Regions from separate parts of the Okibacterium endophyticum genome, predicted to be linked through region 2. Evidence: riboswitches for the same ligand, from Rfam matches in the RefSeq annotation. Region 2 holds a riboswitch; the other holds the start of a gene.
What was found. A riboswitch is a leader RNA that binds a small molecule or an ion and turns the genes downstream of it on or off. The one in region 2 is predicted to bind thiamine pyrophosphate.

Region 1 (4,779 bases), on a different contig from region 2:
CGCAGACGACATCGTGTGCAGCCGTGTGCCGACATCGTGATAGAGCCAGAAACACGGGAGCAACGCGGCGACGAGCACGTTGTAGTCCGAGCGCGCGACCGCCGCGAACAGGTGATTGAGATAGGCAGTGGTCACGGGACTCGGCAACGCTTCGACGACGCCACCGTCAGCCGAGAGAAAGCTCTCGTGGAGCTGAAGCTCGGCCACGATCGCACCCCTCGCGCTGTCCGCCCAGAACGCCTGCTCAGCCTGTGTCGGTGCGAGCCTGCTCGCCTCGGCCAGTGCTCGTGAATAGTCGCGCAGATAGAGGGCGTCCTGGGCGAGGTACCAGAGGAACGCCTCACGGTCGAGGGTGCCGTCCCCGAGGGCGCGCACGAAATCGAGCTGGTCGATCTGCCCGCGGATGTCGTGGATGTCGGCCCACCACTGCTCGGCGAGGTCATCGGCGCTCGCCTGCGCGATGCCTGCACGCTCCCACAGGTCTGCGAAGTGACTGATCGGGCCGTTGCCCTCACCGACGGCGAGCGATTCCCCGGAGGCTATGCTCTCGGTCAGCCATGCCTTCGCCCGTTCCAGGGCGGGCTCCCAGCCGCCCAAAACCGGGTGGAGCGTCGCGAGCGCCGATGACAGGGAGCATCCGGTTCCGTGTGTGTTGGCCGTCGCGATCCGCGCACCGGTGAACTCGACACGGGTCCGTTCCCCCGCGAGCCGGCCCGCGGCATCCACGAGAGCGTCGGGAACGCTCTCTCCGGCGAGGTGTCCGCCCTTCGCCAGCACCGTCACGCCATACCGCTCAGACACACGGTGCGCTTGCTCGAGCACGCCTGCCCAGTCCGCCGCGACGGGCTCATCGGCGAGCACGGCGAGCTCGGGGATGTTCGGCGTCACCAGGTCTGAGAGCCGCACGAGCTCGCGCAGCGCTCTCTCCGCCTCGCGGTCGAGCAGCCGGTCACCGCTCGTCGCGACCATCACCGGGTCTATAACGACAATGGGCGGGCGAACACGGCGCAGCCAGTCACCGACGGCCGCGACGATTCCGGCGTCTGCGAGCATCCCGATCTTGACGGCGTCGATCTCGACGTCGTCGCTCACCGCGTCGAGCTGCTCGACGAGGAACGACACAGGCGGCAGGTGCACCGAGCGCACACCCTGTGTGTTCTGGGCGACGAGCGCCGTGACGACCGCCATGCCGTATCCGCCGTGTGCGGCGATGCTCTTGAGGTCGGCCTGGATGCCTGCACCCCCTGTCGGGTCTGTGCCCGCGATCGAGAGCACACGGGGCACACGGAGAACAGGGCCCGGCACAAGGGCAGACCGGGCGACGCCCGTCGAAAGGATGTTGTTCATGCAGTCGTTCCCTCTTTCCATGCTGTGACAAGATGAGCGGCCGCCGCCCTCGGATCGTCGGCCGCGCAGATCGCCGACACGATGGCGGCGCCGGCGGCGCCCGCTGCTCGAAGCCGGGGCAGGTCGCTCGCGTTCACCCCGCCGATCACAACGGCGGGCAGAGTGGTCGCGGCGATGAGCCGCGCGGCGGCGCGATGCCCGAGTGCCGCGGGCGCGTCCCGTTTGGATCTCGTGGGATGCAGCGCCCCGATACCGACGTAGTCGACGACACCGGGGTGGGCCGCGGCGTCGCGCAGCTGCTCCGGCGTCGCGGCACTCACCCCGATCACCGGTTCCGGCCCGATGAGCTGGCGCACGAGAACTGCGGACAGGTCTGATTGGCCCACGTGGACACCCGTCACACGTGCCCCGGAGGCGCGCGCCGCCTGAAAAACGTCGACCCTGTCGTTCACGAACAACGACACGCCGTCTGGGATCAGCTCCGCGATCCGCAGCACGGTGTCGAGCATGTCGCGCGCCGAGGCATCCTTCTCACGCACCTGCACAGCTGTGACGCCGCCTGCGACGGCCTCTGCGACCGTGTCGTCGATCGCGCGCCCGGCAGCGAGCGACTGCCCCGAGTCGGTCACCAGATAGAGCGAGAGGTCGGCGTTCCGCACACGGGTCATAAGAACGATGCCCGCTCGGCGATGACCTCGGCGTCGACGGAAGCGAGCGCGTCGATGAACGCCACAGCGAAGCTGCCCGGCCCGGCAGAGCGGACGGCGGCGATCTCGGCGGCGACACCATAGACCGCTGTCGCAGCAGCGGTGGTTGCCAGCCGGTCGTCGTCGAGAGAGGCGAACGCAGCCATCACGGCTCCCAGAGCGCACCCTCCTCCGGTGATTCTCGTGAGAAGCGGATGCCCGTTGCCCACCCTGATCGTGCGCCGGCCGTCCGAGATGAGGTCGACCGGTCCAGAGATCGCGACGACGGCACCGCTTGCGATCGCGAGCCCTCTGGCGTGCTCGCCGGCGGCATCCACTTCGTCTGTGCTGTCCGTTCCACGACCGCCGCCCCCGGCGCCCGCGAGTGCGAGGATCTCTGAGGCGTTGCCCCGGATGATCGTCGGACCCGCATCGACGAGGCGATGCGCGAGCGCGGTGCGCACCGGGAGCACACCGACCGCGACAGGGTCGAGAACCCACGGTGTTCCCACATCGACGGCCGCGGCCGTCGCTTCGATCGCCGCCTCACGCTGCTCCGTCGTCGGTGTGCCCAGATTGACGAGAAGGCCGGAGGCGACGCGAGCGAAAGCATCGGCCTCGTCGGGGATGTCGACCATGGCGGGCGACGCTCCGATCGCGAGCAGTGCGTTCGCCGTGACGTTTGTGACGACGCTGTTGGTGATGCACTGCACGAGCGGTGGATTCCCCCGCAATCGGGCGAGAGCACGTTGGGTGAATGAAATGAGGTCTTCTGGCGTGCGCGACATACGCGACATCCCTTCGCTAGTCCGAACTAGATCAGGTTCGACGGGTGTGTTCTCAGCCCTCGCGGGCACCCCGTGTCACAAGTGCTCTCCAGTCTAGGCACTCTTTCGTTGTGGCTCATCCGAACCGCGTCTGCTGCAGGCTCGACGAGCCCCCGTAATAGTTCGTTGTTCCCATGAGCACACGGTGACCGAGGCGACGTTGGCTCATAAACCTCGGGCGACCTCACCGGCGCAGGGCTACCGATCCACGGTCCCTCGGCTGCGCATTCAGCGAGACGCGGAACTCACGTGGCGACATCCCGACAACACGCCGAAAAGCGGTGCTGAAGGCACTTTCGGACTGGTATCCGATGGCCCCTGCGATGGCCGTGAGGGAGTCCTGCGTGCGCAGTGCGCCACGCGCTAGCTGCATTCGCCACTCAATGAGGTAGTCCAAAGGAGGTCTTCCCACTCTGGCTCTGAAGGTCGCCGCGAAGGCTGACCTCGACATCATCGCAATTTTGGCGAGCTCTTCGAGCGTCCAGCGATGGCGCGGCTCAGCATGTATAGCGCGTAACGCTGCCCCGATCCCATCGTCGGAGACCGACGCAAGCCATCCCAGTGGCTTATGGGACGAACCGGCGTGCGACCTCAGCATATGCACCAGGAGGATCTGGGCCAGATGCTCAAGGACAAGAGACCGGCCCGGCTTGTGCGTCTCAATCTCGTGGACGAGAAGGGTCGCGATATTCCAGAGCAGCCTTCCGTCAGTGTCGTCTGCTTTCACAAGCATGGCCGCGGGAAGGGATGAAAAGAGGGTCGATGCATCGGAATCTTGAAACGTGAAGTCGACGCTGCAGGTGTACGTGACAGAACCTTGAGAAATCTCGGACCCGCTCGCGGAGACTTCCTTGCCGACCGGCCCGTTCGAGTCGCGAGCTCTGGCTGCCTCAATCGAGCTTCCGAGGCCATAAGGGGGCGGATTTCCGAGAAGATAGAAGTCTCCAGCGCTCAGGAAAAGTGGTTCCAGTCCGTCGACGCACAGCCAGCACTCGCCGTGCACTATCACGCCGAGCTTGACGTGCGGGAAGGGCGAGAACTGAGCCCTCCAGGGCGCCGTCGCGCGGAGTGGGACGGGAACAACGGTCTGGGGTCGCGCCAACGCCAGGACATCACGGAAGGGGTCATGTGCATCGAGGAGGACCTCAGCGCTGGACGATCGATAAGAAATACTGGATTCCACGTTATGGACTATACGCCCAGCGCGGGGAATGATGGGTATTGGCAACAGCCGCAAGAAGTATCCATCACGTTTTATCGAAAGGACGACATGAAAGCCACACTCGGGGACAAGGTCATCGCGACTGCGGACGCCAAAGATCTCGTTATGATCGAGGGGAACTGGTATTTCCCTCCGAGCTCTATCACGTGGTCGGCGCTGGAATCGAGCCCAACGGTGTACACGTGCCCCTGGAAGGGGCAGGCCGAGTACTACTCCCTCGTCGGCGGCCCGAAGGATGTCGCTTGGGCGTACGTTGCACCCAACGCGGATGCCGTCAAGCAGGTCGGCAGAGACTTTTCCAAGTTCGTCGCGTTCGATCGCGCCGTCGTCATCAGCGAGTAGCCCGTCGTAACGGTCAGAGGTCCTGGCACGCCGCATTCCCGCGGGCCAGGGGATGAACGCGAAGCGCCTCAGAACCGCTCGATGATCGTTGCGTTGGCCATTCCTCCGCCCTCGCACATGGTCTGCAGGCCGTAGCGGCCGCCCGTCGCCTCGAGGTGATTCACGAGAGTTGTGAGAAGGCGGGTTCCGGATGAACCGAGGGCGTGGCCGAGTGCGATCGCGCCGCCACGAGGGTTGAGCTTGGCCGGGTCCGCGTCGAACTCGGCTGCCCACGCGAGTGGCACCGATGCGAACGCCTCGTTCACCTCATAGGCGTCGAGATCGTCGAAGACGAGCCCCGATCGTTCGAGGATGC
Region 2 (4,779 bases):
ACCATAACGCCTTCCAGGAGTGGCTGAGACCGGTGGTCGTGGCACTCGTCTGAGATGTGGGGCCTGCTGTCAGCGGCCGGTGCGACAATGACTGTGTGACACGGCAAGACGGGCGATCGAGACAGGTGAGCGCCGCAGAGGTCGACGATTCTGCATCGAGCATCCTGCACATCGACATGGATGCGTTCTTCGCGTCTGTCGAGTTGCTCGACTATCCGGAACTGCGCGGAAAGCCGGTGATCATCGGACACGCCGTCGGCCGGAGTGTTGTGACGAGCGCGACGTACGAGGCCAGGCGTTACGGTGTGTCAGCCGCCATGCCCGTGGCGAAGGCCATGCGGCTGTGTCCGCAGGCGACGGTGCTCCCGCCGCACCACGACAGGTATCGTGACTACTCCTCGCGGGTGATGCGGATCTTCGCAGAGGCCACACCTCTCGTCGAGGCCCTGAGCATCGACGAGGCCTTCCTCGATGTCTCCGGCGCCAGACGCCTGCTCGGTGCGCCATCTGAGATCGGGCACATGCTGCGCAGGCGTGTGCACGAAGAGACGGGCCTCACCTGCTCGGTGGGGGCGGCATCCACCAAGTTCGTGGCGAAACTCGCCTCTGGTATGGCCAAACCGAACGGCCTTCTCGTTGTGCCGCATTCCCAGACGCTCGAGTTTCTCAGGCCGCTGCCGATCAGGGCGCTGTGGGGTGTGGGCGGACGCACGGAGGAGTCGCTCAAACGCCTGGCCCTCCACACCGTCGGCGACGTCGCAGACACGCCTCTCGATGTGCTGCGGAAGGTCGTCGGCAATGCCGCCGGGACGAAACTGCATGAGCTCTCGCACGGCGTGGATCCGCGACGTGTCGTCACGGCGACCCACGAGAAGAGCGTCGGCCACGAGGTGACGTTTCACACCGATATCGCAGACGCCGAACGGCTTCGACGAGAGCTGCTGCGCCTGGCAGACCAGGTGGCCGGTCGCTTGCGCGCCGCCGGGCTCTCGGGGCGGACGGTGGCGATCAAGGTGCGCTACAGCGACTTCAGCACCGTGTCGCGCTCGCGCACGCTTCCGGAAGCGACGAACGTCGGGAGGCGTCTCTATGATGAGGCTGTCTCGTTGCTGCGCGAGCTCGGCGACGAGAGAAGACCGGTTCGGCTGATCGGAGTGCGTGCCGAGCAGCTCACAGACGCAACAGAGTCTGAATCCCTCTGGGATCCCGATGAGGAGTGGCGAGAAGCGGAGACGACCATCGACCGTTTGCGTGAACGCTATGGGCGGTCGGCCGTTGGGCCGGCATCCCTGCTCGGGACGAACCCGCGCGACGAGACGGCGGGCGGCACGCGCGCGCCCGCCGGCGGATGACCGATCCGACCGAAACCTTGGAGTGTCGGGTCCTGGCCGGATAGCGTGTGTTCATGGAGAATCTCACGCTGCAGTTGGCTGACAAGTTCAGGTCGATCGGGGTCGGCGCCACATACGGCGAACCCATCGATGTCGAGGGATCGACGATCGTTCCCGTTGCATTCGCCAGTTATGGATTCGGCGCGGGCGAGGGTGAGGGCGAGGTCGCCGAAGAGAACCACGGCGCGGGCGAGGGCGGAGGCGGTGGCGGGTGTGCGATACCGCTCGGCGCCTACGTGAAGACGCGTGACGGGCTTCACTTCGAACCGAACGTCGTCTCACTGCTCGCGATCGGAATTCCGTTCGTCTGGGTGGCAGGAAAAGCCCTCGCCGGAATCATCAAGGCGTTGAAGAAGTAGATCCCGGCGCGCCTCGCTATACTGGCAGCACACGGGAGTCCGGTGAACCGGGCTGAGAGGAAGGTTCCGAACCTTCGACCGTCGAACCTGATCTGGATCATGCCAGCGCAGGGAGACCACTTCTCATAAACCCGTGCCCTCAATTCATCATTGAAAGGGGCACGTCAGTGTCAGCTGTATCTTCTGAAAGCAATTCTTCGCACCGACCGGCGCCGTCATTCCGCTGGCGAGTGGTCGACATCGTGGTGGCAAGCGTCATCGGCGTCGCGGCCGGCGTCATCTTCTGGGCCTGGGGCCTCGCCTGGGAAGGTGTGAGCGCACCTCTCAAGTCGCTCCTTCCCGGTGTTCAAGCCGGCCTGGCCGCCATGTGGCTCTTCGCGGGTGTGCTCGGCGCCCTGATCGTGCGCAAACCGGGAGCGGCGATCTATGTCGAGCTGCTCGCGGCGACGGTCTCGGCCCTCATCGGCACCCAGTGGGGCCCGCTCACCATCGAGTCCGGGCTGGTTCAGGGCATCGGCGCCGAGATCGTCTTCCTGATCTTTATGTACCGCGTGTGGAGCCTGCCGGTCGCCATGCTCGCCGGCGCTGGTGCAGGCTTGGCCATGGCCGTCAACGACCTGGTGATCTGGTTCGTCGGAGCGGGAGTCGACTTCTCCGTCATTTACACCGTCTCGAGTGTCGTCGGGGGCGCTCTGATCGCCGGTGCGCTGTCGTGGCTCGCTGCTCGTGCCCTCGCCTCCACCGGAGCATTGAGCCGGTTCGCGTCTGGCCGGGAGATCACGGCGCGTGTATAGGCCATGCCTCTCATGAGCATGTCTCCCCGTGCGGCTTCGGTCGTGGCGCGCGGCTGGGGCTGGCGCCACGCCACCAGACGGGCCTGGGCCGTCTCTGACATCGACCTGACGATCGAGCCGGGTGAGCGTGTGCTCCTGCTCGGTGCGTCAGGGGCGGGAAAGTCGACGCTGATGCAGGCGATGGCCGGAGTCCTCGGGAGCGACGACGAAGGAGAACAGGCCGGCGACCTGTGTGTCGACGGACAGCATCCGCTCGCAGGCCGCGGTCGTGCGGGCCTGGTGCTGCAAGACCCCGACTCCCAGGTGATCCTGGCTCGCGTGGGCGACGACGCCGCTTTCGGGTGTGAGAACCTCGGTGTGCCGCGAGATGAGATCTGGTCTCGGGTGGACGCCGCGCTGGAGGCCGTCGGCCTCGATCTGCCGAGGAATCACCCCACCTCTGCTCTGTCGGGGGGGCAGAAGCAGCGTCTCGCCCTCGCCGGGGTGCTCGCCATGCGGCCCGGCCTTCTTCTTCTCGACGAGCCGACGGCGAATCTGGATCCCGATGGGGTGGTCGAGGTGCGGGATGCCGTCGCCCGTGTTCTCGAGCGCACCGGGGCGACACTCGTGGTGATCGAGCACCGTGTGTCTGTCTGGCTGCCTCTCGTCGACCGTGTTGTTGTGCTGTCTGCAGAGGGAGGAATCCTCGCCGACGGTCCGGCTCGGGGTGTGCTTGCCGAACACGGACAGACGCTCGCGGATGCCGGTGTGTGGGTTCCAGGGGAGGTGCACCCTCCCGAAAGGAGGCGCCGTTCAGCCCCGGCCGCACAGCGACCGCTGCTGACCGCAGGCGGCCTGGCCGTCGCTCGGGGGCAGCACGTTGTGCAGAGCGACATCGACCTTGAGGTCGCAGACCACCAGGTGGTCGCGGTCACCGGGCCCAACGGCGCCGGAAAGTCGACGCTCGCACTCACCCTCGCCGGCCTGATCGAACCGCATGGCGGCACCCTCGAAGCGTCTTCTGGCCTGAACGACGGAGCCGGTCCGCATCCGGTGCGCTGGAAATCGCGTGAGCTGCTCACCCGCATCGGAACGGTGTTCCAGGACCCGGAACACCAGTTCCTCGGTGCGACCGTGCGGGCCGATCTCGAGATCGGTCCTCGCGCGCTGCGTCTCGACGCCGGTCAGATAGCCGAACGCGTCGACCCGGTGCTCGACCGGCTGAGATTGAGGCATCTGGAGCGAGCGAATCCCTTCACCCTCTCCGGAGGTGAGAAGCGCAGGCTCTCCGTGGCAACGGCTCTCGTGACACGCCCTCGTCTTCTTGTGCTCGACGAGCCCACGTTCGGACAGGATGCCCGCACCTGGGCGGAGCTGGTCGCCCTGCTGCGCGAGCTTCGAGATGCGGGCACATCGATCGTGGCGGTGAGCCACGACCGCGAGTTCGTGTCGGCGATCGCCGACATCGTTGTGGACCTGCCGCTGCCGGACGCCGTGCGATCGGGAGCCGACGCATGACCGGTTCGTCTGTGCTGGTCCGGCAGCAGATCACCGGGGTCTCGGCGCGTCTCAACCCGGTGGCAAAGCTGCTTGCACCCGTGCCGGTCACGATTGCGCTCCTTCTGACCCTGGACTGGGTGTCGGCGGCCGTGGCGCTCGCCATTGAACTCGTGTTGCTTGCCATCGGGGGAGTGATGACCGGGGCGATCTGGGCTCGCGCGCTGCCCGTGCTCGTCGGAGCACCCCTCACGGGGATCAGTATGACGCTCTATGGTGTGGCGTCAGGACACACCTACTGGCAGTTCGGCCTGATCCATGTCACAGAAGGCTCGATCGAGATCGGCATCGCCACCTGCCTGCGGGTTCTCGCCATCGCCCTTCCCGCTGTGATGCTGTTCGCCACCATCGATCCGACCGATCTCGCCGACGGGCTCGCGCAGGTGGTGCGTCTGCCCGCCCGTTTTGTGCTCGGAGCGCTTGCCGCACTGCGGCTGGTCGGCCTGTTCATCGAGGACTGGCGTCAGCTCGAGCTCGCCCGGCGCGCACGCGGAGTCGCAGACCGGGGGAGGATCCGTCGATTCTTCGGTCAGGCCGTCGCCCTGCTCGTCCTGTCGATCAGGCGTGGAAGCAAACTCGCCACGGCTATGGAAGCGCGCGGGTTCGGCGGCGGCCGAACGCGCACCTGGGCGAGGGCGTCTGAGTTCGCTGCGCGCGACTGGGCGGCGATAGCACTCGGTGTGCTCGTCGCCATGGTCG

Region 1: another riboswitch for thiamine pyrophosphate. It lies ahead of thiM (hydroxyethylthiazole kinase); the one in region 2 lies ahead of ACYVF5_RS07220 (ECF transporter S component).

What each region holds. Positions count from the first base shown of each region.
Region 1 is NZ_BAAGXA010000006.1:235,750-240,528, forward strand. It holds gene ACYVF5_RS09690 (bifunctional hydroxymethylpyrimidine kinase/phosphomethylpyrimidine kinase) at 1-1,347, opposite strand, end outside; gene thiE (thiamine phosphate synthase) at 1,344-2,015, opposite strand; gene thiM (hydroxyethylthiazole kinase) at 2,012-2,821, opposite strand; TPP riboswitch at 2,813-2,904, opposite strand; gene ACYVF5_RS09705 (AraC family transcriptional regulator) at 3,045-4,043, opposite strand; gene ACYVF5_RS09710 (DUF427 domain-containing protein) at 4,131-4,424, shown strand; gene ACYVF5_RS09715 (thiolase family protein) at 4,493-4,779, opposite strand, start outside.
Region 2 is NZ_BAAGXA010000005.1:630,323-635,101, forward strand. It holds gene ACYVF5_RS07205 (hypothetical protein) at 1-53, shown strand, start outside; gene ACYVF5_RS07210 (DNA polymerase IV) at 96-1,352, shown strand; gene ACYVF5_RS07215 (spore germination protein GerW family protein) at 1,406-1,750, shown strand; TPP riboswitch at 1,772-1,881, shown strand; gene ACYVF5_RS07220 (ECF transporter S component) at 1,918-2,544, shown strand; gene ACYVF5_RS07225 (ABC transporter ATP-binding protein) at 2,557-4,041, shown strand; gene ACYVF5_RS07230 (energy-coupling factor transporter transmembrane component T family protein) at 4,038-4,779, shown strand, end outside.